Regions from separate parts of the Sphingomonas sp. OV641 genome, predicted to be linked through region 1. Evidence: predicted binding sites of a transcription regulator. Region 1 holds the regulator's gene; each other region holds the start of a gene.
What was found. Region 1 encodes LexA, which represses DNA repair genes until DNA is damaged. Its sites were predicted from a motif close to GTTCCNCNCTTGTTCT; they were not measured.
Positions count from the first base shown of each region.

Region 2: recA (recombinase RecA) is a predicted target of LexA. The motif match lies at 2,035-2,050, and genes of this name have one in related genera.
Region 3: BMX36_RS00500 (DUF3072 domain-containing protein) is a predicted target of LexA. The motif match lies at 4,891-4,906, and genes of this name have one in related genera.
Region 4: BMX36_RS11655 (ImuA family protein) is a predicted target of LexA. The motif match lies at 3,695-3,710, and genes of this name have one in related genera.

Region 1 covers NZ_FNZB01000001.1:1,658,172-1,665,405, reverse strand. The annotation lists gene BMX36_RS07910 (hypothetical protein) at 1-35, opposite strand, end outside; gene BMX36_RS07905 (citrate synthase) at 37-1,317, opposite strand; gene gltX (glutamate--tRNA ligase) at 1,310-2,761, opposite strand; gene BMX36_RS07895 (ComEC/Rec2 family competence protein) at 2,792-4,930, shown strand; gene lexA (transcriptional repressor LexA) at 5,029-5,691, opposite strand; gene BMX36_RS07885 (molybdopterin molybdotransferase MoeA) at 5,748-6,932, opposite strand; gene moaC (cyclic pyranopterin monophosphate synthase MoaC) at 7,024-7,234, opposite strand, start outside.
Region 2 covers NZ_FNZB01000001.1:1,790,962-1,798,195, forward strand. The annotation lists gene BMX36_RS08545 (class I SAM-dependent methyltransferase) at 1-345, opposite strand, end outside; gene recA (recombinase RecA) at 887-1,960, opposite strand; gene BMX36_RS08555 (lytic transglycosylase domain-containing protein) at 2,394-4,163, opposite strand; gene BMX36_RS08560 (uracil-DNA glycosylase) at 4,199-4,966, opposite strand; gene BMX36_RS08565 (electron transfer flavoprotein-ubiquinone oxidoreductase) at 5,092-6,750, shown strand; gene BMX36_RS08570 (tetratricopeptide repeat protein) at 6,725-7,234, shown strand, end outside.
Region 3 covers NZ_FNZB01000001.1:110,082-117,315, reverse strand. The annotation lists gene BMX36_RS00525 (anhydro-N-acetylmuramic acid kinase) at 1-713, opposite strand, end outside; gene rimO (30S ribosomal protein S12 methylthiotransferase RimO) at 831-2,159, shown strand; tRNA gene BMX36_RS00515 (tRNA-Met) at 2,226-2,302, shown strand; gene BMX36_RS00510 (2'-5' RNA ligase family protein) at 2,367-2,888, opposite strand; gene BMX36_RS00505 (potassium transporter Kup) at 2,885-4,795, opposite strand; gene BMX36_RS00500 (DUF3072 domain-containing protein) at 4,937-5,152, shown strand; gene BMX36_RS00495 (hypothetical protein) at 5,212-5,847, opposite strand; gene ccmE (cytochrome c maturation protein CcmE) at 5,847-6,281, opposite strand; gene ccmC (heme ABC transporter permease CcmC) at 6,388-7,113, opposite strand.
Region 4 covers NZ_FNZB01000002.1:149,749-156,982, forward strand. The annotation lists gene BMX36_RS11640 (dihydrolipoamide acetyltransferase family protein) at 1-528, opposite strand, end outside; gene BMX36_RS11645 (alpha-ketoacid dehydrogenase subunit beta) at 642-1,646, opposite strand; gene BMX36_RS11650 (3-methyl-2-oxobutanoate dehydrogenase (2-methylpropanoyl-transferring) subunit alpha) at 1,903-3,186, opposite strand; gene BMX36_RS11655 (ImuA family protein) at 3,735-4,484, shown strand; gene BMX36_RS11660 (DNA polymerase Y family protein) at 4,396-6,726, shown strand; gene BMX36_RS11665 (error-prone DNA polymerase) at 6,745-7,234, shown strand, end outside.

The DNA of each region.
Region 1 (7,234 bases):
CCCAGCGCGATCAGCACCGGGCGCCAGCGCCGCACCTCAGCGCTCGTTGAGCGAGACGTAGTCGCGGGCGGTCGGGCCAGTGTAGAGCTGGCGCGGACGGCCGATCTTCTGGTCCGGATCGGTGATCATCTCGTTCCACTGCGCGACCCAGCCGACGGTGCGCGCAAGGGCGAACAGAACGGTGAACATCGACGTCGGGAAGCCGATCGCCGACAGGATCACGCCCGAATAGAAGTCGACGTTCGGGAACAGCTTCTTCTCGATGAAGTAGTCGTCGCTGAGCGCCAGTTCTTCCAGCCGCAGCGCGGTTTCGAACAGCGGATCGTTGACCTTCAGCGCGTCGAACACCTCGCGCACCGTCTTCTGCATCACCGTCGCGCGCGGATCGTAATTCTTGTACACGCGGTGGCCGAAGCCCATCAGACGGAACGGATCGTTCTTGTCCTTGGCGCGCGCGATGAACTCCGGAATGCGATCCGGCGTGCCGATCTCCTGCAGCATGTTGAGCGCTGCTTCGTTGGCGCCGCCATGCGCCGGGCCCCACAGACAGGCGATGCCCGCCGCGATGCACGCGAACGGATTGGCGCCCGACGAGCCGGCGAGACGCACGGTCGAGGTCGAGGCGTTCTGCTCGTGATCGGCGTGGAGGATGAAGATCCGGTCCATCGCCTTCTCGACCGCCGGATTTACCTCATAGGGCTCGGCCGGCACGCCGAAGGTCATCTTCAGGAAATTACCGGTGTAGCTCAGCGAGTTGTCCGGATACTGGAAGGGCTGACCGACGCTATACTTATAAGCCATCGCCGCGATCGTCGGCATCTTGGCGATCAGCCGGTGCGACGCGATCATGCGCTGCGTGGGATCGTGGATGTCGGTCGAGTCGTGGTAAAATGCGGAAAGCGCGCCAACGACACCGCATAGGATCGCCATCGGATGGGCATCGCGACGGAAACCACGGAAGAAGGTCGCGAGCTGCTCGTGGACCATCGTGTGGCGGGTAATCGTGTTCTCGAACTTGTTCAGCTCGTCGCCCTTGGGCAGCTCGCCGTTCAGCAGGAGATAGGCGACCTCCATGAAGCTCGACTTCTCGGCGAGATCGCCGATCGCATAGCCGCGGTGAAGGAGGACACCTTCGTCACCGTCGATATAGGTCAGCTTCGACTGGCACGAAGCCGTCGAGGTGAAGCCCGGATCGTAGGTGAACGCGCCGGTCTGGCCGTAGAGCTTGCGGATGTCGATCACATCCGGGCCCACGCTGCCCGACAGCACCGGATAGCCGAAGTCCTTATCCGTGAGGGACAGCTTGGCGTCAGTCATTGTTTTGGTCCTTCCCCTGGGCGGCCGTTTGATCAGCGGCATGATCGGCGATGCGGGCGAGACTTTCGTCCCGGCCAAGCAGAGCGAGCACGTCGAAGATTCCGGGCGAGGTCCGGCGGCCGGTGAGTGCGGCACGGAGCGGCTGGGCGACCTGGCCGAGCTTCAAGCCCTGCGCTTCGGCAACCTGCCGCACCGCTTCTTCAAGCGCCTCCGTATCCCACTTGGCCACCGCGTCAAGCGCAGCATGAACCTTTGCCAAGGTCACGCGCGCATCGCCGGCAAGCAGCGGCTCCGCATCGGCGGCGATGTCGAGCGGGCGAGTGACGAGAAGGAAGCGAGCGCCGTCCGCCAGTTCGTTGAGGTTTGCAGCTCGCGGCTTGAGCGCCGGCATGGCGGCGACCATCACCGATCGACGATCGTCGTCCTGCGAAAGCCCGAGGTGGCCGCACACCAGCGCCGCCAACCGTTCGTCGTCAGCACTGCGGATGTAATGGCCGTTCAGGTTTTCGAGCTTTTTCAGGTCGAACCGCGAGGGTGACTTGCCCACGCTGCCCAGATCGAACCACTCGATCGCCTGGTCGCGGCTGATGATCTCATTGTCGCCATGGCCCCAGCCAAGACGCAGGAGATAATTGTCCAGCGCCTCGGGAAGGATGCCCAGCTCGTCGCGATAAGCCTCGATCCCCACGGCACCGTGCCGCTTCGACAGCTTTGCGCCGTCGCTGCCATGAATCAGTGGGATGTGGGCATAGACCGGCTCCGGCCATCCCATCGCCTTGATGATGGGGAGCTGCCGGAAGGCATTGTTGAGATGGTCATCGCCGCGGATGATGTGGGTAACGCCCATGTCATGATCGTCGACAACCACCGCCAGCATGTACGTCGGCGTGCCGTCGGAACGCAGCAGGACAAGGTCGTCCAGCTCGGCATTCTGCACGGTGACGCTGCCCTGCACGCGATCCTCGATCGTCGTCGCACCTTCGGTCGGTGCCTTGAGGCGGACGACGTAAGAAGCGTCGGCGTCGTTGTTCTCGCGATCGCGCCACGGCGAGCGGATGCGCAGCGGCTGCTTCTTCGCCTGCGCTTCGGCGCGCATCGCGTCGATTTCCTCCGGCGTCATGTAGCAGCGGTACGCGGCGCCGGCGGCGATCATCGCCTCTGCCACTTCCGCGTGACGAGCGGCGCGGGTGGATTGATACACCTCCTCGCCATCCCAATCGAGGCCAAGCCAACGCATGCCGGAAAGGATCGCCTCGATTGCCGGCTGGGTCGATCGTGCGCGGTCGGTATTCTCGATCCGCAGCAGAAAGCGGCCGCCATGATGGCGCGCGTAAAGCAGGTTGAACAGCGCAGTACGCGCGCCGCCCAGATGAAGAAAGCCCGTCGGCGACGGGGCAAAGCGGGTTACGACAGCAGGCGTGCCGGTATCTGTGGTTGCGCTCAAGCGCGCTAGCTCCCAGGCTGGAAAACGATCATGGCGACAACTGCCGCGCAGCCCCCTAGCACGCACCTTTCGGCGCTTCAAACGGCGCTCGCATGGCTGGAGAAGCGCCTGGAGGCGGAGCGTGACCAGCTGCCGCTCTGGTTGCCCGTCATGCTCGGGGCAGGGGTTGCCGCCTGGTTCATCCTTCCCGACAGCCGCCTGTGGCGGGTGGCGCTGCTCGCCGGCCTTTCGGCTGCGCTGCTGGCGCTGGCGGTGGGGCGTGGCGGAAGAGGCGGGCGCGCCATCGCCACGGCATCCATCGCCTTCTCGATCGGCGTCGCCTTGATCTGGACAAAGGCGGACCGCGCCGCCGCCCCCGTGCTCCAGCGACCGGCGATCGCCCGCCTGACCGCTCGGGTGGAAAAGATTGATCAACTGCCAGCCCGCGGGCTGGTGCGGCTGCGACTGACGGACCTGCAATGGATAAACGCCGCTCCGCTCCATGCGCCGACACGCATTCGGGTGAACGTGGCGGATCGGGATGCGCCGGCGAACCTGGCGCCCAACGCGGTCGTGGCGTTGCGCGCGCGCCTGATGCCGCCGCCGCCGCCCGCCGTGCCCGGCGCCTATGATTTCGCCCGCGTCGCCTGGTTCGAGGGCATCGGCGCCACCGGTCGCACGCTCGGGCCAGTGACGGTGATGTCAGGGGGTAACTCTCAAACGCCGGTGCGTACCCGTTTGGCCCAGCACATCCAGGCCCGCCTCGCCGGCAGTGCAGGGGGCATCGCGGCCGCACTCGCCACGGGGGACACCGGCGGCATCGCTGAACCGGATCAGGAGGCGATGCGGGCATCGGGTCTGGCGCACCTCCTGTCGGTCAGCGGGCTTCACATCACGGCGGCGGTCGGGCTGACCATGCTGCTGGTCAGCCGCCTTCTGGCGCTCAACATGCGGCTTGCGCTGACCGGCCGGGTGCCGCTGATCGCTGCCGCCGCCGGCGCAGCAGCGGCGCTCGGCTACACCTGGCTGACCGGCGGCGAAGTACCCACCGTTCGAAGCTGCATTGCGGCCCTCCTGGTGCTAGCCGCCATGGCGCTGGGGCGAGAGGCGCTGACGTTGCGGCTGGTCGCTGCGGGCGCGATGGTGGTGCTGCTGCTGTGGCCGGAGGCGCTTGCCGGCCCGAGCTTTCAACTCTCCTTCGCTGCGGTCACCGCCATCATCGCGCTTGCCGAGCATCCCCGCCTACGCGCCTGGTTCGCGCCACGTGAAGACGGCTGGCCCGGCCGACTGTTGCGCGGCGGCGGCTCGCTGCTGCTCACCGGGCTCGTGGTGGAGATCGCGCTCATGCCGATCGCTGTCTTTCACTTCCACAAGGCTGGCGTTTACGGTGCTCTGGCCAATATGGTCGCCATCCCGCTGACGACCTTCGTGATCATGCCGCTTGAGGCAACCGCCCTGTTGCTCGACGCGCTCCATCTGGGCGAGCCGTTCTGGTGGCTGGCCGGGCAAGCGCTGACGCTGCTGCTCTTCATTGCTCACGTCACCGCCCAGGCACCCGGCGCTACGACCGCACTCCCTGTGATGCCCGTCCCCGCCTTTGCGCTGATCGTGGCTGGCGGTTTGTGGCTGGCGCTGTGGCGAACCGATTGGCGTATCCTCGGCCTCCTTCCCATCGCGTTCGGTGTGCTTTGGACCGGGATCACGCCGCCGCCCGATATATTGGTCACCGGAGACGGCAGGCATGTGGCGCTTCGACTGCCCGGCGGACGCATCGCGCTGCTACGCGACAGGGTGGGCGATTATGCGCGCGACATGCTGGCCGAGACCGGGGGCGCAGAGGAAGAGCCCGTCACCCTGTCGGATCAGGCCGATGCCGCATGCAGCCGGGACCTGTGCCGATCGGATCTGTTGCGGGGAGGGCGGCGATGGCGGATCCTGGCGACCAGAAGCAGCTATCTGGTGCCGATCGCTGACATGCTGGACGCCTGTCGATCGGCGGACATCGTCATCAGCGAGCGCTGGCTACCGCGTGGCTGCACACCTCGATGGTTGCGCCTTGACCGGGCAGTGCTGGCTCAAACAGGCGGCGTGGCGATCACGCTTGAGGCGGCGGATGTCCGTACCGTCCACCGGGCCGGCGATACTCACCCGTGGGTGCTGGCAGCAATCAATGCAGAGCGCCCGCGCTGATTGTCACCCGTTCGGTCTGACCCTCATCGGTCAGCACGCGCGCTGAGTTTCGACCGGTCCGACGTTCGTCTCCATACGCCATCCGGATCCCACCCGGATCAGGAGTAGCGGCGCAGTATCCCGGCGAGCTTGCCCTGCACCCGCACCTGGGCGGGCGCATAGCGCTGCGGATCATAGGAGCGGTTGGCCGGATCCAGCCGGATCATCGCCCCCTCGCGCCGGAAATACTTCAACGTCGCCTCGCTATCCTCAATCAGCGCCACGACGATTTCCCCGTCACGCGCCACGTCCTGCTTGCGGATCAGGGCGAAGTCACCGTCAAGAATGCCGGCCTCGACCATCGAGTCGCCGGCAACTTCCAAAGCGAAATGCTCGCCGGATCCCAGCAAGGCAGCGGGAACCGGCAATGTGCTCGCCCCCTCGATGGCCTCGATCGGAACACCGGCGGCGATCCGGCCATGCAGCGGCACCTCCACCACGTCGTTGGCGGGCTCCGGCACGATGCGCCGCGTGGAGGCAGGCGCCGGCGAGGGCTTCGCCTCCGACCGCTCCGGCATCTTCAGCACTTCCAGCGCGCGGGCCCGATTGGGCAGACGCTTCAGAAAGCCGCGTTCCTCCAGCGCCGAGATCAGGCGATGCACGCCGGACTTGGACTTGAGGTCCAGCGCCTCCTTCATTTCCTCGAACGAAGGGGACACGCCGGTCTCGGCCAGCCGGTCATTGATGAAACAGATCAGCTCGTGCTGTTTCCTGGTAAGCATCGCATCGCCTCCGCCGCGAACAGACGAGGAACCTTTAAGGAACGATAAAGGTGGCGTCAAGCGATCATCAGGATTTCCGCCGATTCGCCGCGCTGTCGGGCCGGGTCATGGGGAGGGCGTATGATCAGGCAACCTGCGCGTGCCAGGGTCAGCAGCATCGAACTATCCTGAATGCTGGCCACGAATGCCTCTCCGCCGCGGAATTCGGCCCGCATGTAATCGGTCCGCGGGCCATTCGCGGCGATGTCCTCCCCAAGAACGGCATGGGTGGTGATGGGGAAGGGCCTAGCCGCGCCGGCCAGATGGGCCACCAGCGGCTTGACGAAGAGGATGGTCGTCACGAACGCGGAAACAGGATTGCCGGGCAGGCCGAGCACCGCCATGTCGCCCAGCCGTCCAGCCATCAGCGGCTTGCCGGGGCGCAGCGCGATGCGCCAGAAATCGATCGTGGCGCCCGCCGCACGCAGGGCTGGCTGCACCAGGTCGTGATCGCCGACGGAGGCGCCGCCCGTGGTGACCAGAAGGTCCGCCTGAACCCCGGTGAACGCATCGCGCAGCACCTCAAGCCGATCCGGCAGAATGCCAAGATCGATGATCTCGACCGGCAGGTCAGCGAGCAGCGCGCGCAGCAGCAGCCGGTTCGATTCCGGCAGCACGTTCGGCGTGAACGGCGTGCCCGGCTCGACCAGTTCGTCTCCGGTCGCTGCGATTGCCACACGGACGCGGCGCCGCACCGCCACGTCGCCCGCGCCTCCGGTCGCTGCCACCGCCAGCCGCGCCGGCGTCAACCGCTCGCCCGCCGCGACCAATGTGTCTCCTTCCGTAAAGTCGAGGCCCTGGCGCCGGACATTGCCCCTCCGGCGCAGCGGCCCTTCGCCGCCGAGGATCAGCCGCTCACCCTCGCGGCCGGCTTCTTCCTGTATCAGCACCGTGTCCGCGCCATCCGGCATTACAGCGCCGGTGAAGATCCGCACTGCTTCGCCCGACGCGACCGAACCGGTGAACGGCCGGCCGGCGGCACTTTCCCCGATAACGCGCCAAGGCCCCGGTAGATCATCGAAGCGCAGCGCATAACCGTCCATCGCCGACAGATCATGCGCGGGCTGCGTTCGCCGGGCGGTGATCGGGGCTGCCGCCCAGCGGCCGAAGGCCTGCGTGATGGGCAGCCTCTCGGCCGAAACCGCCGGGCTGTCTGCAAGCAGGCGCGCCTGCGCTTCGGCGACGGGAAGCAAGTCACTCATGCGCGAACGAGTGGCAGATCGGCGGCGCAAGTAACAGCCTGATCGCCGCGATCATCATGAGGTGGGAAGAAGCTTCCCGGCGCGTGTCCGCTCAAGCGACGAAGTCGCCGGATTTCCCGCCACGCTTGGCTAGCAGGCGCACGCCGCCAATGGTCATGCGCTTGTCGAGCGCCTTGGCCATGTCGTAGATCGTCAGCAGCGCGGTCGAGACGGCGGTCAGCGCCTCCATCTCCACGCCGGTGCGGCCGGTGGTCGCGACAGTGGCGGTAGCCGAGACGCCTTCCGCCTCCACGGTCAGATCG
Region 2 (7,234 bases), 130 kb from region 1:
CGCCACGGCAATCAGGGCGGCGGAAAGATCGACACCCAGGATGTCGAGTCCAGGGCGTGCCGCAGCCAAGGCGAGGCTGGTGACCCCGGCGCCGCAGCCCAGATCGACGGCATGGCCGGTTTCGGGAGCGAGGGCGAGGATAGCGGCGTCAAGCTGGCGCGAGAGCGCGGCGAAGCTGCGATCCGTACGGCGCCACTCGGCGGCCCAGACGTCGCCGACACGAGTCTGCCAGTCAGGAGCGGCGGTCATGAACATGGTCCTTTCATTGTCGAAACGGATGTGCCGTGCCGACTGGCAAAGGGAAAGGGCAGCGACGGTGACGCGGATGTCGTGGCTGTCGGGCATCGTGGGAGCGCGCCCATCCCGATGGGCCGGCTTGTAAGGCCCGCGGCGTCCAGGAGCGCGGACGAGATCAGTCCTTTGCGCATGCGTGGCCAAAAAGAATGGCTGCGGAATAGCTTGCGAAGATCGCATGTGGTCGGACCAGCGCGTGCGGTCTGCCATTTGGTGGATCTTATGATCCGGGGAAATCGGCGCAGGGCGCCAGAGCCCGCTGACGGCGGAGAACGGGACGCCCACCCGCGTTATCGCGCAAATGCGCGCGGGATCGGTCGAGTCTCCGCCACTTTCTTACGTGGGCAAGGGTTCTCCGCCGCAGATCCTCAGCGGCCTTGGGGATGGCGGGCCAAGCCCGACATGAGGAGGTGGGATCTGCAACGTCGCGCCTACGAGGGCGGTGATTTAGATCTGATGCTTCGGACGTCGCGCCTGCTCTTTTGTAGCAACGCACCGCGATGCGGCCTGCTGATGAGAGGGCCCGCAACAAACAAAGGGCCGATCACCTGACGGTGACCGACCCTTCATGATGTCTGCCGCGGGCGGCGGATCAGATGTCGTCGTCTTCCGACGGACCAGCCATCAGCTCCTCGCTGAGGCCTTCCTGGCGCATGCGGATGGACCGCTCCAGACGCTCTGCGACTTCCTTGTTCTCCCGCAGGTAATTCTTCGCATTCTCCCGGCCCTGGCCGATGCGGATCGAATCATAGCTGAACCAGGAACCGGACTTTTCGACGAGCCCGGCCTTCACGCCAAGGTCGATGACCTCGCCGAGCTTGGAAATGCCTTCGCCGAACATGATGTCGAACTCGACCTGCTTGAACGGCGGCGCGACCTTGTTCTTCACCACCTTCACGCGGGTCTGGTTGCCGGTCGCCTCGTCACGATCCTTGATCGAGCCGGTGCGGCGCACGTCGAGACGCACGGAGGCGTAGAACTTCAGCGCATTGCCGCCGGTCGTGGTCTCGGGCGAGCCGTACATCACACCGATCTTCATGCGGATCTGGTTGATGAAGATGACGAGGCAGCGCGAACGGCTGATCGTGCCGGTCAGCTTGCGCAGCGCCTGGCTCATCAGGCGGGCCTGGAGGCCGACGTGGCTGTCGCCCATCTCACCCTCGATTTCCGCACGCGGCACCAGCGCGGCGACCGAGTCGACCACCAGCACGTCGATGGCGTTGGAGCGCACCAGCGTGTCGACGATTTCCAGCGCCTGCTCGCCGGTGTCGGGCTGGGAAACGATCAGCTCATCAATGTCGACGCCAAGCTTCTTGGCATAGCTGGGATCAAGCGCGTGTTCCGCGTCGACGAACGCGGCCATGCCGCCCGCCTTCTGCGCCTCAGCAATGGCGTGTAGCGCGAGCGTGGTCTTGCCCGAGGATTCCGGGCCGAAGATCTCGACAATACGGCCGCGCGGCAAGCCGCCGACGCCAAGCGCAATGTCCAGCCCGAGGCTGCCGGTCGACACCACCTCGACCTTCATCGCCTCCTTCTGGCCCAGCTTCATTGCCGAGCCCTTGCCGAACGCGCGATCAATCTGCGCGAGGGCGGCGTCGAGCGCCTTTTGACGATCCGAGTTCGCGCTTGCCATGTTGTTCGGGATCACCTTCAGATTGGCGGCCATTGATAAGCCCTTTCGCTAAAGCAAGCGCGCGAACCGTTCAACGCGTGAACGCCATGTATTACCTTTGTTCCGATGGAACAAGAGTGGAACAGAGGTATTTTGTTGGACGAAGCGCTTTAGCTAGGGTTTGATCCAGCCAGATTGATCCGCCTCCCCGACGAAGGCAGGGGCCCAGTTGCGCGACAAAGCTGGCGGGCACACCGGATTTTGCCAACGCTTTCCCACCTAGCCCCCGGCCTTCGCCGGGGAGGTGCCTCCAGGAGCCTGGGTCAATCCCTAGACATGCCCCCGACGCCATCGGCCTGCAAAGCATGAGCAGTCATGTACGCTGAGCAGTGGATCCCGGCACAACGCCGGCACGACACAGCTGGCGGGCGCTATAGGCGTCGCACAGGCCTCGCACATGGCGTGGGTGACGAGCCCCCAGCCGACGTCAGGGCGCGCTAGCGACCGTGGTGGTCGATGCGGGGGATACGGCGGCATTGGCAGCAACCGTGTTCCCCGCCGGGCGATTGGCGATGCGGATCGCCGGATCGCCCTTCATGCCAGGAAAACGCGGCCACATGCCCTGCGCGAGTGCAGCGCGGCTGACCGACTGCTTGCGCCCGGTCTGCCCCTCATACATCCAGTAATTGCGCATGACGGTGACGACATAGCCACGCGTCTCCCAATAAGGGATGCTTTCGATGTAAAGCAGCGGATCGCCATTGTCGCGAACCAGCGAGTTCCACTCGCCGACCGGCTTCGGCCCGGCATTATAGGCAGCGATCACCTTGGGCAGCAGGCCCTGGGTCAGCCCCATGTCACGCAGTTTTTCCAGGTGCCGCTGACCGATGTCGATATTGGTCGACGGGCGGGTCAGCGCCGACTTGTCGACCGATATGCCGCGCTCGCGCATGTAATCGGTCGCGGCGGCGGGCATGATCTGCATCAGGCCATAAGCGCCGGCCGGCGACACCACCTTGTTGCGGAAGCCCGATTCCTGCAGCGTATGGGCGTAGACCAGTGCCTTGTCGATCCGCCAGCCGGTGTCGGGCGTCCAGTTCGGCGTGGGATAACGCGTCTCCGCCGTGGCGACGAAACCCTGCGGGCAGTTATGCGCAAGCCAGACCACGCTCGCCGGCAGGTTCATCTGCTCCGTCACGCGCATCAGGCTGGCGAACTCCGTCGCCGGGCCGATCTTCGCCTGCTGACGGATCACCTGATCGGCGGCCTCGGTTTCGCCGATCTCCGCCAGTGCCGCCGCGACGCGTACATTCGGCCGACGCTCCAGGTTCGCCCAGTCGCTGGTCACCTTCTGCGGCTTGACCGCCGCGGTCTGCATGCCGAGCGACTGGCGCGCCAGCTGGCCGTAGAAGGTCTCGCCATATTGCGCCGCACTCTTCAGCCGCGCCTCGATCCGGTCCGGACGGCCGCAGGTCATGTCTGCGCGGCTCGCCCAGTAGAGGCCGGCGGCGCGCATGTCGGTATCGCCGGCACTGGCCGAGACGGACTGGAAGCCCTCCGCCGCAGCGGCGCAATCATTCTGCCGCCAGGCCGCGAGCGCGGAGGTCCAGCGCGCATGGGTGGCCCAATCGCCCTGCCCTGCGGCCGCCTTGTCTCCCAGGCGACGCGCATCGCCGTCCAGCCCCTGAAGGAAATAGATCCACGCCACGCGCGATTGCCATTCGGTGGTCGCTTCGGGCGTCAGGCCGCCGGTGGACTCGAGCAGGGCCTCGGCCTCCCGCCCCATGTCGCCTTTCACATACGGCTGCATGCGATCGGCGAGGTCGGCGGCGATCGCATCGCTGCGGGTGGCCTTGGCACGAACGCGGATCGGGGCGCCGTCCTGCCAGATGAGCCGCTGATGCACGGGAAGCTGCGGCAGCTCCGCGGCACCGCGCACCTTGGCAAGGCGGGCAATCGCCTCCGCCTGCGGCAGTTCCGGCGCCTCGGTCAGGAGGCGGACGAGCGGGTCGAGCTCGATACGGGGCGAGCCCTTGGCCGTGTAGAGCTCGGCGCGGGCGTAGCTGTGCAAGGGCCCGGGCGCCATTGCGTCCAGCCCGATCTGAGCGTCCTGCCAGCGCTCTTCGCGGATGGCGGCGAAGACCGCGCGATACTGGGTACGCTGCTCGGCGGTGAGCTGCGAAGGGAGCGAGGGCATGGCCGAAGTGGCGGCACCACGCGCCGCCGACGGCTCGGCAGCAGCCACCGCCGGCGTCATGGCAGCGATGGACACGGCGGCAAGCAACACCCGGTTCACTTCAATCCCCCCATCAACATCTGCAAATCTTTCCAAGCCTCGGCCTTCAGGGCGGGGCGCTCCAACAGCATGCGCGGATGGAAGCTCGCCACGACCTCGCCCTGACTGTCCTTCTTATGGTTAAGCGCGTGCAAACGTCCGCGCGCCTGCATCACATTCGCCGACAGAATGGCACGGCTCGCCGCATCACCCATCACGAGCAGCCGCCGCGGCGCCGCAAGAGCGACGTGATGGCGCGCGATGTCCGCGAGCTGGCTCTCCATGTCCCGCGGCAGACGACCGGCTGCCGGACGGGCGGCACACAGGCTGGCGAGATGGACATCGGCGCGGCTGCGACCGATCGCCGCCAGCATGCGGTCGAACAGGCGACCGGCAGCTCCGCCGAGCAGCGAATCAGACGAATCGCGCTCGGGGCAGTCGATCAGGATCATGATGTCGGCGTCCGCCGGGCCGGTCGCCGGGATCAGTGGCACGCCCCAGCCTGCCTCCGGCGCAGCGCTGCCCGTGCGCCATGTCAGCAGCTCGGCAATGGCGGCCGGCATCGCGACGTTCGGCGACGGCGCCGCCTCGCCCGCGCGGGCCGCCGGGGCGAGTGATGCGAGGGCGGGCGATAGCGGGGCGAGCGGGGCCACGAGCTCCGCCGGCTCGGGCGTGAGCCAGTCGAACGGTTCGTCGCCAACCAGCACGTCCACGCCGGCATCGCGCCACCATTCCATTGCGCTTGCCGCGGCTTGCCGCCATTCGATGTTCTGGTCTGCCCCCATATATCGGCGACTAAGCCTTATGGTTGACGTGGCGGTCAATTCGCTCGACAGCCGTGAAAGACGGAACGTTGCCGGCATGCGCCCGAACGCGGGGGCGATGGGCGGGTTGGCAGATGGAGAGAGTAATGAGCGAACGCGAGTCGATGCCGTATGATGTTGTGATCGTGGGTGCGGGGCCGGCGGGCCTCAGCGCGGCGATCCGGCTGAAACAGCTCGCGGCGGAGAAAGAGGCCGACATTTCGGTCTGCGTGCTTGAAAAGGGCAGCGAGGTCGGCGCGCACATCCTGTCGGGCGCGGTGATCGATCCGCGCAGCCTGGACGAGCTGCTCCCCAACTGGCGCGAGGACGGCTGCCCGCTGGCCGAAGTGCCGGTGACTCAGAACATCCACTGGGTGCTGACGAAGGGCGGCAAGTTCAACCTCCCCCACCTGTGGACCCCGCCGTTCCTGCACAACAAGGGCACCTATACCGGCAGCCTGGGCAATCTGTGCCGCTGGCTGGCCGGCAAGGCCGAAGAGCTGGGCGTCGAGATCTTCCCGGGCTTCGCCGCGGCCGAGATCCTGTTCAACGAGGATGGCAGCGTGAAGGGCGTCGCCACCGGAGACATGGGCGTGGCGCGCGACGGCACGCACAAGCCCGACTATCAGCCGGGCCTCGAGCTGCACGCCAAATACACCTTCTTCTCCGAAGGTTGCCGCGGGCACCTGTCTAAGGAGCTGATGCGCATCTTCGACCTGCGCGCCGATTGCGACCCGCAATCCTATGGCCTTGGCATCAAGGAACTGTGGGACATCGACCCCGCGCTGCACGAACCGGGCAAGGTGATCCACACGCAGGGCTGGCCGCTCAGCGAGAGCGAGACAAACGGCGGCGGCTGGATCTATCACCAGGCGAACGGACAGGTCAGCCTCGGCCTCGTCACCTGGCTGAACTATTCCAACCCCTACGTCTTCCCGTTCGCCGAGATGCAGCGGTGGAAGACACACCCGGAGATTGCCGCGCTGCTGAAGGGCGGCAAGCGCGTCAGCTATGGCGCCCGCGCGATCTCGGATGGCGGGCTCCAGTCGATCCCCAAGCTCGTGTTCCCGGGCGGCGCGCTGATCGGTGACAGCGCGGGCTTCCTTAACGTTCCGCGGATCAAGGGCACGCACACGGCAATGAAGAGCGGCATGATGGCCGCCGACGCTGCTGCGGATGCGATCCTGTCGCAGCGCCAGAGCGACGAGCTGACCGCCTATCCCGCCGCCTTCGACGCCTCATGGGTGAAGAAGGAGCTGTCGATTGTCCGCAACGTCGCGCCGCTGGTGAAGAAGTTCGGTGACTTCATGGGCTCGGGCATTGCCGGCATCGCGATGTGGATGGAGCATTTCGGCCTGAAATGGCCGTTCACCATGAAGCAGCATGCCGACCACGAGACGCTGTGGCGCAAGGATCTGGCGAAAAAGATCGACTATCCCAAGCCCGATGGCGTGCTGACCTTCGATCGCCTGTCCTCGGTGTTCCTGTCGAACACCAATCATGAGGAGGATCAGCCGATCCACCTGACGCTGAAGGATCCCAATGTCCCGGTCGAATACGACCTGCCGCTCTATGACGAGCCGGCACAGCGTTACTGCCCCGCCGGCGTGTACGAGATCGTTGGCGAGGAAACGGGCGATCCGAAGTTCGTGATCAACGCGCAGAACTGCGTCCACTGCAAGACCTGCGACATCAAGGACCCGACGCAGAACATCAACTGGGTAGTGCCCGAGGGCGGCGGTGGCCCGAATTATCCGAACATGTAAGCTGACCGGCGCGGCGGCGGCCGGGCTGGCGCTGGGCCTGGCGTCGATGCCCGCCCGGGCTTCGACGCCGGACCTGCTCGCCTATATGCAAGCCCGCGCGGCGGATGGCGACGGGGCGGCACAGGTGGCCGCCGGTCGCTACGCCGATGCGCTAGCCGCAACGCCGGGCGACGCTGGCGTCGCGGCCTATGCCTATCGTCAGGCGATCGCGGCCGGCGACCTGAAGCTAGCACTCGACGCGGCGGTGACGCTGGGGACGGCGGCGCCGGCAGATGCCGATCTGCTGATCCTCGCCAGCGCGGCCGCGCACGACGATCTGGCAGCGGCGCAAGCGGCGATCGGGCGCCTGCGCACCGGGCAGCTCGCCGTTCTGGCGCAGCCGCTTGCCGCCTGGCTGGCCTTCGCGCGCGGCGAGGATCCGCTGCCGCTGCTCGCCGCGGCGCGCGAAGACACGGTGGCGCGCCGCTTTGCCAGCGAGACGCGG
Region 3 (7,234 bases), 1.5 Mb from region 1:
GCCGGCTGGGCGAAGAAAGGGTGGTCCAGCATCGCGGTCAGCACCGCCTCATCGATCCGCCCCGCGGCGGCAAGCGCCCCGCCCGCATCGAACCGTGCGCCCGTCTCCGCTTCCACCCAGCTGTCGATCAGTCCGTTGGCCGGGCCGGTATCGAACGCGAGCAATGTACCGTCGCTGCCGATCCAGGTGATATTGGCCACGCCGCCGAGGTTCAGCACCGCCAGCGGCCGATCCAGCCCGGCGGTCAGCGCGGCATGATACACCGGCAGAAGGGGTGCGCCCTGCCCGCCCGCGGCAACGTCAGCGCTGCGCAGATCCGCGACCGTCGCGATACCCGTCGCATCGGCAAGCGCCTGGCCATCGCCGATCTGCCACGTCCAGCGACGATCCGGCCGGTGAGCGACGGTTTGCCCATGAAAGCCGATAACATCGACCTCGCCCGCCCGCAGCCCTGCGTCGCGCAGCAGCTTCTGCACCGCCAACACATGGGTTCGGGTGATGAGTTCGGCTGCCGCCATCACTTCGGGATTGGCGCGCGGCCGTTCAAAGGTCAGCGCCAGCGCCGTCGTCGCCGCCAGTTGCGCCCGCGCGGCATCCGAATAGGCTTCCCCGCGGAACGCGATCGAGCGCACGGATTGCTCGCCGTCCGTTTCGATCAGCGCCGCGTCCACTCCATCGAGTGACGTCCCGGACATCAGCCCGATCGCCAGCATCGCATCACCCCCACGCTACTCCTCGCGCCCCTGCGAGGCGAACCGGGTAGCGCAAGATGATTGATTCGGCGAGCATATGGCAAAACGGCTCGTCCCGCACTATGTGCGCGCGCACTCATGGCAACGCGTCTTCCTTCACCGCCCCGCGTGGGCATGGTGTCGCTCGGCTGTCCCAAGAACCTGGTGGACAGTGAGCGCATCCTCACCCAGCTGCGTGCTGACGGCTATCACATGTCTCCCGATTATGCGGGTGCGGACGTCGTGCTCGTCAACACCTGCGGCTTTCTCGACTCGGCCAAGGAAGAGAGCCTGGAGGCGATCGGCGAGGCGATCGCGGAGAACGGCCGCGTCATTGTCACCGGCTGCATGGGCAAGGAAGCCGAGGTGATTCGCGCCCGCTTCCCCAACGTGCTCGCGATCACCGGCGCTCATGAATATGAACAGGTGGTCGAAGCGGTGCACGAGGCCGCGCCCGCGAACCTGTCGCCCTATATCGATCTGGTGCCCGACGCCGGGCTGAAGCTGACGCCGCGGCACTACAGCTATCTCAAGATTTCCGAAGGCTGCAATCACCGCTGCTCGTTCTGCATCATCCCGTCGCTGCGGGGTGATCTCGTCAGCCGCCGGCCGGACGCGATCCTGCGCGAGGCGGAGAAGCTGGTCGCGGCGGGCACGAAGGAACTGCTCGTCATCAGCCAGGACACGTCCGCTTATGGGCTGGACCTGCGCCACGCAGCCTATCCGCTGAAGGGTGGCGGCGAGGTGCGGGCGCACATGACCGATCTCGCCCGGGAGCTGGGCCGTATCGCCCCCTGGGTGCGGCTCCACTATGTGTACCCCTATCCGCACGTCGATCAGGTTATCCCGCTGATGGCCGAGGGGCTGGTGCTTCCGTACCTCGACATTCCCTTCCAGCACGCCGCACCCAATGTGCTGCGCGCCATGAAGCGACCGGCGAATGACGCCAAGGTTCTCGCCCGGCTGCGTGCCTGGCGAGAGGTCCGCCCGGACATCGCGATCCGCTCGACCTTCGTCGTTGGCTTTCCGGGCGAGACGGAGGCCGATTTCGAGTATCTCCTCGATTGGCTAGACGAAGCCCAGCTCGATCGCGTCGGCGCGTTCCGGTTCGAGCCGGTGGAAGGCGCCAGCGCCAACGCCCTGCCCGATCCGGTGCCCGAGGAGGTGAAGGAAGAACGCTACGCCCGGATCATGGAGCGAACGGCCGCGATCAGCGCTGCCAAGCTTCAGGCGAAGGTCGGCCGCACGCTGCAGGTCATCATCGATTCGGTCGGTGAGGAGGGCGCTTCTGGCCGCTCCTATGCCGATGCGCCGGAGATCGACGGCGAGGTACACCTGCGTGACGCCGGCCATCTTTCGGAAGGCGATATCGTCAGCGTCACGATCGAGGATGCGGACGAACACGATCTCTTTGGCGTTCCCGCTTGACCCGGGCGAAAGCGCTGCTATCAGGCGCGCCTCGCCCGGCGGAATTGTCGCGGTGAATGCCCTTGGGGCGGAGTAGCTCAGCTGGTTAGAGCAGCGGAATCATAATCCGCGTGTCGGGGGTTCAAGTCCCTCCTCCGCTACCATTTTCCGACAACAGCAACGCCTGATCGCACCCTCGCCGGGGTGGCGCGCCGATGCGCCTGCGCGCTAATCCCGCCGGAAGCGATGCTGGGACAGTGGCTCCCACGGCCCCCCGCGATACCACCATGTCGCCAGCCCATCGATGATGAGCGGGCGCGGCCGGAACGCAGCTTTGAGGTCCGCCAGCAGCATCTTTGCCGTTGCTGGCTCCACCTTGTTCTGAATCGTCACATGCGGCCGCCAGCCAGCCTGGTCTTGCGGCGTCAGCATGCCGGCAAACGCCTCGGCAATCCGCGCGCGCACCGCCTCCAGGCCGGCGCTGTCAATGCGATAGGCAACGCCGCGCCCCAGCGAGAACGGGCCCGCAAGCGCCGCGGCCGGCGCGGGCACGCCGCGCGTTTCCTCTGCCAGCCGCCATTTCAGCTCATCGGCCGCGCTGGGTGGCAGGTGGTGAAACATCGTCAGATGCGCGGCCAGCACGTTGCGCTCGGGCGGGAAGTGCCGTTGCCGCAGATCGTCGAACCACGCCTGGTCGGACCGCCCGAACACGGCGGTCACGATGATCGGAGCCGGAGGCTGGCCGCTCAAATCTCGATCTGGCTGCCGAGTTCGACCACGCGGTTCGTCGGTAGGCGGAAGAACTCCATCGCGCTTTCCGCATTGCGCAGCATCCACGCGAACAGCTTCTCGCGCCATAGCGCCATGCCCGGATGCGCGGACGCCAGCAGCGTCTGGCGGGAGAGGAAGAAGCTCGTCTCCATCATCCGGAACTCGCCGCCGCAGCGATCAAAGGACTTGAGCGCCGCCGGGATATCCGGCGATTCCATGAAGCCGTAACGCAGGATCACGCGGTGGAACCCCTCGCCCAGCGCCTCATGGTTGAACCGGTCCTGCTCCGGGAAGAACGGCATGTCCGTCACCTTCACCGTCAGCAGGATCACGCGATCGTGCAGCACCCGATTGTGCTTCAGATTGTGCAGCAGCGCCGGCGGCACGCCTTCCGGCGTTGAGGTCATGAACACCGCCGTCCCTGACACCCGGGTCGCGCTGTTGGCCGCGGAGCCGATGAAAACCTTGATCGGCATCGCGCCCTCGCGCATCCGCTCCAGCATCAGCTTGCGCCCGGTCGCCCAGGTGGTGAGCAGGATGAAGACGATGATCGCCACCAGCAGCGGAAACCAGCCGCCGTCCGGCACCTTCGTCAGGTTCGACGACAGGTACAGGCCATCGATCAGCAGGAAGCTGGCGACGAACGGCAGCACCGCCGCCAGCGGCCAGTGCCAGACGCGCTGGATCAGCACCGCCACCATGCAGGTCGAGATGAACATCGTGCCCGTCACCGCGATGCCATAAGCGGCGGCAAGGTTCGACGATTCCTGAAAGCCCAGGATCAGCAGCAGCACCATCGCCATCAACGCCCAGTTGATCGACGGAATGTAGATCTGCCCGGCCGCCGACGCGCTGGTGTGGTCAATCCGCAGCCGCGGCATCAGGCCAAGCTGCACCGCCTGCTGCACCACCGAATAAGCGCCGGTGATCACCGCCTGGCTGGCGATCACGGTCGCCATGGTGGCGAGGATGACCAGAGGCAGGCGCCATTCCTCCGGCGCCATCAGGAAGAACGGGTTCTTGGCGCTGGCCGGGTCAGCCAGCATCAACGCGCCCTGTCCCAGGTAATTGAGCATCAGCGCAGGGAAGACGAACCACAGCCAGGCAAAGGCGATCGGCTTGCGTCCGAAATGCCCCATGTCGGCGTACAGCGCTTCCGCCCCCGTCACTGCCAGCACCACCGAGCCGAGCGCCAGAAACGCCAACGTCCCGTCCGTCGCGGCGAAGCGCACCGCCCATCGCGGATCGAGCGCCAGCAGGATCTCCGGCTGCGCGATCACGTGAATGAGGCCGAGCACCGACAAGGTGATGAAATAGACCACCATGATCGGGCCGAACAACTTGCCGACCCGCGCCGTGCCGACCGACTGGAGATAGAACAGGCCGATCAGGATCGTCACCGCGATGGGGATGACGAAACTGTCGAACGTCTGCTCTACCGTCGCCAGCCCCTCCACCGCGGACAGCACCGACATGGCGGGCGTGATCATGCAATCGCCGAAGAACATGGCCGTTGCGAGCACGCCGAGCATGACGAGGCTCGGCCCCCATCGCTTGCCCGCGCCGCTCCGCCGCTGGATCAGGGCGAGCAGCGCCAGGCTCCCGCCTTCTCCGTTATTGTCGGCGCGCAGGATGACCATCACGTATTTGAACGTCACGATCAGCACGAGCGACCAGAAGACGAGGCTCAGCACGCCGAAGATGTGGAGCCGGTCCACCGCAAGCGGGTGGTGACCGACAAACACTTCCTTCATCGCGTAAAGCGGGCTGGTGCCGATGTCGCCATAGACGACGCCGATCGCGCCGAGCGCCAGCTTGCCCAGCCCATCACCGTGATGGTGATGTGGCGTGATGGCCGGCGTGACGGGGGGAGCAACTGTGCTCACCGACAGTCAACCAGCGCCAGGTTCAAGGGGAAGAAAACCACCGTCATCCTGTAAAAGCCTGGGCGCGCCTAGCACTTCGCACCTGCGCCGCAAGGGGAACATTACCGGAACGGATGAGTTCCACGTTTGAAGGAGACCGACATGTCGGACAACAACCCCAAGAGTGAGCCGTTCTCGAACGCGGAAAAGGACCCGGACGATTGGACCACTGGCGATGAGCCGATGACGGGCGCGCAGGCCAGCTATCTCAAGACCTTGAGCGAAGAGGCGCATGAGCAGTTCGATGAAGAGCTGACCAAGGCCGAGGCATCGAAACGGATCGATGCGCTTCAGGACAAGACCGGTCGGGGCAAGTAACGGCATCAGGCTGCCGAACGAGCAGATTGACCGGCGGATCCGTCCCGCCCGGTCGGGGACTATCGTCCGGTCTGCTCCACGGCTGCCATATAGCGTTCGAGCACGAGCAACTGGCCGGCGAGCTGCCGCTTATATTCGGTGCCGTCGCGTGACAGCGACACGGCGCGCGCCATCAGCCGCCGCGCCATCGGCAGATCGCCTGCCCGGATATAGGAGATTGCGGCATAGTAAGGCGGTGCCGGATGCTCGGGCGCTAGCTGTATGGCGCGCCCGAACGCCAGCTTCGCCGCCGGCGATACTTGGTCGCCATCGAGGATCACGAGATTGCTGCCAAGCTGCGTCCACAGGATGAAGCTGCGCGGGATCGCGCGAACGCCGCCCATCACCACCTGCGCTGCGGCACGCCGATCACCGGCGCGCAGCATCGCATCAGACGCGACAAGATAAGCGGTGTCCGCCGTGAACCGGCCCATCAGCCGCTCGCGCAGGATCACGCTTTCCGGTTCCACCGGCACGGGGCTCGCCGCGGGCCTTGCCGGTGCTGCCGCGAGCGCCGGCCGGCCCTGCCAGGCATAACCGGCGGCGCCGAGGAACAGCGCCGCGCCTGCGAAGGACCAGACCAGCCGCGGCAGCCGAAGCAGCAGCAGGGCGGCAAAGGCCAGCGCGCCGATCACCGCCAGGGCGACATAGCCCATCACTGGTCCAGACTCTTGGTCTCGTGCATCTTGCCCGCAAGTTCGGGCGGCATGTATTTCTCGTCGTGCTTGGCCAGCAGGTTGGAGGCGATGAACGAACCGTCGCGCTGGAAACGTCCCTCCGCCACCACGCCGGAATTTTCGCGGAACAGGTCCGGCACGATGCCGGCGAAGCTGACCGGCGTCGTCGCTCGTCCGTCCGTGACGCGGAAGTGGACGGTGACGCCATCCGCCGCCCGGACCACCGATCCGCCTGCCACCATCCCGCCAAGGCGAACGGCGCGGCCGGCGACCAGCACTTCCGGGGTAACATCGGACGGCGCATAGAAGAACGCGGCCTGATCCTTCAGGCCGGACAGCGCGAGCAACGCCGCCACGGCAACCGCCAGCAGCGCGGCGCCCGCGAGCCAGAGCCGCTGGTGCTTCGCCTTCATCGTCTGTCCTTCTCGGCGCGCCGCATCGCCCATAGGCTCGCCAGCGCGATGATCGCGCATGTGCCCAGCGCCACCGCATAGGCAGCGATAACGAACGGCCAGGCGTTCACGCCGTCGCCCTCCGCCGCAGCCGCGCTTCTGCCTTCGCGATCGCCAGCAGGGTGCGCATCCGCATCAGGACAATGGCCCCGAACAGGAAGCTGAAACCGCTCAGCATGATCGGCAGCGGCCAGAGAATGGAGGCGTCGATGGTGGACCGGGTCAGTCCGATGCTCGGCCCCTGGTGCAGCGTGTTCCACCAGATCACGGAATAGCGGATGATGGGCAGCAGCACCGTGCCGGCAATGCCGAACAAAGCCGCGATCCGGCCGTCGCCGCCGCGCTCGCGATCGGCCCGCGCCAGCGCGATATAACCCAGGTACACGAAGAACAGCAGCAGCATGGAGGTCAGTCGGCCGTCCCACTGCCAATAGGTGCCCCACGTCGGGCGTCCCCAGATCGCGCCGGTGATCAGGCAGACCGCGGCAAAGGCCGCGCCCGGCACCGCGATCGCGCGCGCCGCCACGTCGGCCAGCGGATGGCGCCAGACGAGATAGGCGATGCTGGAAAGTGCAATCCCGCTCCATCCGCCCATCCCCAGCCAGGCGGACGGCACGTGAACGTACATGATGCGCACTGATTCGCCCTGCAGGTAATCGGGCGGCGTCTGCGTCAGCCCGGCCCAGCAACCGATCACGATCAGCGCCAGCCCTGCCCAGCCGAGCACGGCGGTCAGCGGTCGCGCGATCTTCAGGAAGCGCGCAGGATTGGCGAGGGCATGGAGCGCGGGCACGATGGTGTTATCCCATATGGGCAAAATCGCCTGTCGTCATCGATTGACTGGCGCGTTCCCCCGCTCCTCTCTCAACAGCAGCCATGGGCCGCGGCGGGCGATCCATGCCGCCCCGCTCACG
Region 4 (7,234 bases), on a different contig from region 1:
GAGATCGACCCCCAGATCTTTCGCCCGCGCACGGACGGCGGGGGAAGCGAGCACTGCCTTCTCCCTCTCCCCGCTTGCGGGGAGAGGGTCGGGGAGAGGGGCAGTGTCGGGCGTAATCGAAGCGCCAACGCCTGCCGCCTCTGACTGCCCCTCTCCCCTGCCCTCTCTCCCGAGGGGAGAGGGAGTTTCCACCACCTCCTCGACCCCCGGGTTCTCCGCCTCGAACGCCTCGGCCTCATCCTCGCCGCCGAGCCTCTCCGCGGGGTCAGCCTCAGCCGACACCTCACCCTCGGTCTCGATCACCACCAGCATCGCGCCGATCGCCACCTGGTCGCCAACCTCTCCGGCCAGCTCCACCACCGTCCCGGACACCGGGGATTCCATTTCGACGGTTGCCTTGTCGGTCATCATGTCGGCGATATTCTGGTCTTCCTCGACCCGGTCGCCGACCTTGACGTGCCAGCCGACGATTTCCGCCTCGGCAATGCCTTCGCCGATATCCGGCAGCTTGAAGGTAAAACGCGCCATTGTTCTTGTTTCCGTTCGTGTCGAGCGAAGTCGAGACACCGGTCTCGCGAACCCCGTCCCTCGACTTCGCTCGGGACGAACGGGGTGGGTGGGCGTTTGCCCCTAGGGAACCATCAGTCCCTGAGGATCTTCTTCAGCGCCATGCCGATGCGCACGGGGCCGGGAAAATACGCCCATTCCAGGCTGTGCGGATACGGCGTGTCGAAGCCGGTCACGCGCTCGACCGGCGCTTCCAGGTGATAGAAGCACCGCTCCTGCACCAATGCCGACAGCTCCGCGCCGAACCCGCCGGTGCGCGTCGCCTCATGGACGATCAGGCAGCGCCCGGTCTTCTTCACGCTTTCCTCGATCGTCTCGATATCGAGCGGCACGAGCGTGCGCAGGTCGATAATCTCGGCATCGACGCCGGTATCCTCCACGACCTGGGCGCAGACGTGCACCATCGTGCCATAAGCGAGCATCGTCACCGCCTCGCCCGCGCGCACCACCGCCGCCTTGCCGAGCGGGATCTTGTAATAGCCCGTCGGCACCTCGCCGGCGGGATGCTTGGACCAGTTGGCCGCCGGGCGATCCCAATGGCCGTTGAACGGCCCGTTGTAGATGCGCTTTGGCTCGAAGAAGATCACGGGATCGTTGTCCTCGATGGACGCGATCAGCAGCCCCTTGGCATCATAGGGCGTCGACGGGATCACCGTCTTCAGCCCGGAGACATGGGTGAAGATGCCCTCGGGCGACTGCGAATGCGTCTGCCCGCCGAAGATGCCACCGCCAAACGGCGATCGCACGGTAATCGGCGCGGTGAACTCCCCATCCGAGCGATAGCGCAATCGCGCCGCTTCGCTGACCAGCTGGTCAAGCGCCGGATAGATGTAATCGGCGAACTGGATCTCCGGCACCGGGCGCAGGCCGTATGCGCCCATGCCGATCGACACGCCGATGATTCCGATCTCGGTAATCGGCGTATCGAACACGCGCGTCTTGCCATATTTCGCCTGCAGCCCGGCGGTGGCGCGGAACACGCCGCCAAAATAGCCGACATCCTCGCCCATCACCACGACGCCGGGGTCGCGATCCATCATCACGTCCATGGCGGAGTTGATCGCCTGGATCATGTTCATGCGGGCGGTAGTGGCCTGCTGTTCTTCAATCACGTCGGTCATATGACTTTCCTGCCCTCGCCACTCCGAAGGAGGGGAGAGGGATACCGGAGCTTGGCGGCGCAGCCGCCTAGCGGAGGTTGGGAGAGGGGTGGGCGCCGCCACGCGGCGCGCGAGCCTGCAGCTCGCCCGACCCCTCTCCCAGCTACGACTAGGCAGCGAGCTGCCAAGTCTGCGCAACCCTCTCCCCTTTCCAGGGGAGAGGGCGAAGCGAGGCTCACTTCCGATCCCACGGTCGCCCGCTCTCGGTCTCTTCGTCGATCATCTGCTGGCGCTGCTCGCGCAAATGCCACGGCATTTCCTCGAACACCCCGTCGAACAAGGTATCGAGCGGCTGATGCAGCCCATGCCCGAGAATGCCGTTCTTCTCGGCCTCCTTCTGCGCCGCCTTCACCTCGTCGGCGACCTCGCGATCCATCGCCGCCTGCCGCTCCTCGTCCCACTCGCCGATGGTGATCAGGTGATCCTTCAACCGCCGGATCGGATCGCCCAGCGGCCATGCTGTCGGCTCGCCGGCCGAGCGATATTGCGACGGATCGTCCGATGTGGAGTGTCCCTCGGCGCGATAGGTGAAATGCTCGATCAGCGTCGGCCCCTGGTTGGTCCGCGCCCGCTCGGCCGCCCATAAAGTCGCCGCATAGACGGCCAGCGCGTCATTCCCGTCGACCCTGAGGCCCGCGATCCCATAGCCGATCGCGCGCGCGGCAAAGGTCGTCGCCTCCGCCCCGGCGAAGCCCGAGAAGCTGGAGATCGCCCATTGGTTGTTGACGACGTTGAAGATCACCGGCGCGCGATAGACGGTGGCGAAGGTCAGCGCGGAGTGGAAATCCCCCTCCGCGGTCGAGCCCTCGCCGCACCAGGTTGCCGCGATCCGCGTGTCGCCCTTCGACGCAGAGGCCATCGCCCAGCCCACCGCCTGCGGATATTGCGTCGTCAGATTGCCCGAGATCGAGAAGAAGCCGAAGCGCTTCTCCGAATACATGATCGGCAGCTGCTTGCCCTGCAGCTTGTCGCCCGAGTTGGAATAGATCTGGTTCATCATGTCGACCAGCGGGCAGCCGCGCGCGATCAGCAGCCCCTGCTGGCGATACGACGGGAAGCACATGTCGTCGGCATCCAGCGCATAGGCCTGCGGCACCGCCACCGCCTCCTCGCCCAGCGACTTCATGTAGAAGCTCGTCTTGCCCTGCCGCTGCGCGCGGAACATGCGCTCGTCGAACGCGCGCACCATCGCCATGTGGCGCAGCATGCGGCGCAGCGTGTCGGGCGAGAGCTTGGGATCCCACGGCCCCACCGCGCGATTGTCGTCGCCGAGCACGCGCACCATCGTATAGGCGAGATCGGTGAATCCGCGCGCATCGGCGGCGGTATCGGGCCGCGGCGCCGCGCCGGCCGCCGGGATGTCGACATCGGCGAAATCCACCGTGTCGCCGGGGCGGAACTTGGGCTCGGGCACATGCAGCGCGAGCGGTTTCAGGTTGCTGCGGGCGGCGTCCGCCATGGTCTCTCCGGTATGATGACGCGTCTTAAACGCGCTAGCGCCATCATCGCTTCGTTGTTATAAAATTTCAAGGCGGCGCAACGTAATTTGCACGCAACTATGTTACGGGAGAGCGGCTGATTGCAGAGTTCCGCAGTCACCTCACCAGCTTCGTCACCCCAGCCCTGTGCCGGTCCAGCCATCCGCAAACCGAACGTGCAGCATAGACCCGGACATCACAATCTACGCCTCGTCATCCCGGCCTTGCGCCGGGATCCAAGGTTCCGCGACACTGAAGCCGATGAGTTCGCGGCACCCTGGATCCCGGCACGGCGGCCGGGATACGTAGCGGGGGAAACGGTAGCGCACGCCGCGCCGCATCCGTCACCCCGGCCTTGTGCCGGAGTCCAGGGTGCCGCAAATTGGATCGCTAAAAGGTGCGCGGCTCGGTGGATGCCGGGACAAGCCCGGCATGACGAGCTGGGTGCCCTGCCCCTCACGAGTCCCACGATTGACTCCGCTGAGAATAGGAACAAAATAGGAACACATAGCTTAATCGAGTCGTGCCCGTGTCATCCCCAGCCATCATTGCCGAGCTACGCGAAACGCTCCGCGCCATCGAGGGCGACGGTTATCGCCGGCGTGAGACACTGCCGTTCGGCATCCCCTCGTTCGACCAGCGGATCGCCGATGGCGGCCTCCGGCTCGATGCGCTGCACGAAATTGCCGCCGGCACCGCGAACCTGGGCGACGATGCCGCCGCCACCCTGTTCATCGCCGGAATCGCTGCGCGCGCCTGGGGCCCGATACTCTGGGTTGTCCGCCGGCGCGACCTGTTTGCGCCCGGTCTCTACCAGGCCGGCCTCTCGCCCGAGCGCGTCCTCTATGCCGAGGCACGCGACGATGCCGAGCTGCTCGCGCTGATGGAGGAGGGGCTGCGCCACCGCGGCCTCGGCGCGGTGATCGGCGAGGTGAAGCGTGCCACCATGGGTGCCACCCGTCGTCTCCAGCTCGCCGCGGAGGGCGGGCGCACCATTGCCCTCCTCCTGCGCCGCCACCCGCGCGAGGATGCCGACCCGCTCGGCACACCGTCCGCCGCGCTCACCCGCTGGCGGATCACCTCCGCCCCTTCCGCTCCCTCGCGCCACGGCATGGGCCGGGCGCGCTGGACCGTCGCGCTCGAACGTCAGCGCGGCGGCGATCCTTTCACCACCTTGATGGAGGCCTGCGATGACACGGGTCGCCTTTCTCTACCTGCCGCACTGGGCGATCGATCGCGTGCGCCGGGCCGAGCGGCGCCGCGCACCGCCGCGGCCTGATACCGGCTCCGACTCGGGGTCCCCCCTCGACATCGCCCCGCTCGCCGCCGCCGTGGCGGAGGAGCAGGTGCTGCAGTGCGACGCGCCCAAGAACACCGGCTGGCGCCCCGGCGCGCGCTGGGCGCGGTCGGACGCGGCTGCGCCGGAACCCCAAGCCGAAAAACCATGGTCGCAATCGACGCGCGAGGATGTCGCGCGCCGGATCGAGGCGATGCCCGAACACCAGCGTCCGCCAATGCGCGAGATGGGCCGCCGCAGCGAGGCTGCCGACAATCCCTTCAAGGCCATGCCGCCTGACGAGGGCACGCGCCCGGTGCGCACGACGCTGCCCGTCCGCCCCGATCCCGAGGACGTGCCCAGCAAGCGCTGGCGCGGCTTCGACGGCCTCGATCCCAATGCCGACGACCGCGCCGCCGCTGCGCTGGCGCGCTGGAATGCGATGCCGTCGGTCCGCTACCCCGGTGAAGGCCCGCATCCCGACAAATACGCCCGCTGCGGCTCCAACGACGCCGGTGCGCAGGTGCCCGGCGTCGCCGCCTTTTTCGACACCGGCCGCACGCTGGGCGGCATGGTCGCGCGGGTGTGCGAACCCCAATCCGTTCGTCCTGAGCCAGTCGAAGGACGTGCCCCAAACGCTGCGCCCCGGGCCCGCACTTCGACAGGCTCAGTGGGAACGCAGGAAAGGGCCCTCAGCCGCCCTTCAAATTCTCACACAACAAACATTCATAAGCGCGATGTTCGAGAAATTTCGCCCCTCGTCACCGTTCACAAGATTTCCAGCCGCATCGAGATCGCCGCTGTCTCACCCGAAGCACAGGCGCTCGGCCTCAGCCCCGGCACCGCGCTGACGCAGGCGCGCGCCGCCGTGCCCGATCTCGACGTGCGCGACGCCGATCCCGTGGGCGACCGCGCCGATCTCGAACGGCTCGCCACCGCGCTCGCCCGCCGCTGGTGTCCGGTCGTAGCGCTGTCCGACAGCGATGGCCTGTTCCTCGACATTACCGGCACGTCGCACCTCCATGGCGGCGAGGCGCGGATGGCACGCCGCCTGCTGCGCCTCCTCGCCCGGCTCGGCATCACCGCGCAGGTGGCGATCGCCGATACTGCCGGCGCCGCCTGGGCCTTTGCCCGCCAGCGCGCGCAGGCGGCGATCATCCCGTCCGGCGCGCATTGCGCGGCACTTGCCCCGCTATCCGTCGCCGCGCTCCGCCTCGACGATGCCGCGCGCGAGTTGCTCGCCCGGCTCGGCGTCGACACGATCGGTGAGCTCATGGCGATGCCGCGCGCGCCGCTTGTCCGCCGCTTCGGCAAGGCCATTGCGCAGCGGCTGGACCAGGCGACCGGCGCCGCGCCCGAGCCGCTCACGCCCGTCATTCCGGCACAACCGATCGCCGTCACCCGCCGCTTCGCCGAACCGATCGCTACGGCGGAAGCGATCGGCCATTGGCTCGCCGGTCTCGTCGACGATCTCGCCGCCGAACTGGCAAAGGCGGGAATCGGTGCGCGCGCGCTCGCCTTTGTCGCCGCGCGCGTGGATTCGACGGATCAGGTGATCCGCGTCGGCCTCGCCCGCGCCAGCCGCGAGCCGGCACATATCCTGCGCCTCATCACCCGCCGCATCGAGGAGGTTGAGGTCGGCTACGGCCTCGACGCGCTGACCCTCTATCTCGTCCGCGCCGATCCGCTCGGCCCGGAGACGCTCGGGGCGGCACTGGCGGAGAAGCAGGCACCCGATCTCGCCCCGCTGATCGACACGCTCGCCAACCGCATCGGACCCGCGCGTATATGGCGCCAGCAGCCGGTCGAAAGCGACGTGCCCGAGCGCTCGGTAGTGCCCCACGCGCCGCTCGACCCGGTGTCGCAGGAGGCGATGCGACTGAAGCGAGACGACGTGCGCCGGCTCGACACGCGCACGCCCGATCACCCCTGGCATCCCCGCTGGCCCCGCCCCGCGCGCTTGCTGCGCCGCCCCGAGCCGCTCGATCAGGTGCTCGCCGAGCTACCCGATCGCGCGCCCTATCGCTTCGCATGGCGCGGCCGCCCGCATATCGTGACCCACGCCGACGGGCCAGAACGCGTCACCGGCGAATGGTGGCGCCGTTCGGGCGAGCGCGACGCGGTACGCGATTACTTCCGGGTCGAGGATGCCGAGGGTCGCCGCTTCTGGCTGTTCCGCCGTGGCGACGGAGTGCGCGCCGATACGGGCGATCTGAGCTGGTACATCCATGGCACATTCGCGTGATCGGCGTGGAAGCACGCGATGACGTACAGCGAGCTTCAGGTCACCACGCACTTCTCCTTCCTGCGCGGCGCGTCATCGTGCGAAGAATTGTTCGCCACCGCCGCGGTGATGGGGATGCCGGCGCTCGGCGTGGTCGATCGCAACTCGGTCGCCGGCGTGGTGCGCGCGCTGTTCGCGTGCGAGCAGCTGGAAAAGAAGAACGGCCTCCACATCCGCTCGATCCCCGGTTGCCGGCTCGATCTCGTCACAGGGGAATCGCTGCTGGTCTGGCCGGAGGATCGCGCCGCCTGGAGCCGGCTCACCCGCCTGCTCACGCTCGGCAAGTCGCGCGCCGACACGCAGCATGGCGAGAAGGGTCGATGCTTTCTCCACTGGGAGGATGTTGCCGCGCATGCCGCCGGCCTCGTCGCGGCCCTGGTGCCGGGCCGCGACGGCGCCGATCCGACCGCGCTCGCCGCCACGGCCGACATCTTCGGCAACCGCGGCCATGTGTGCCTCACGCCATGGC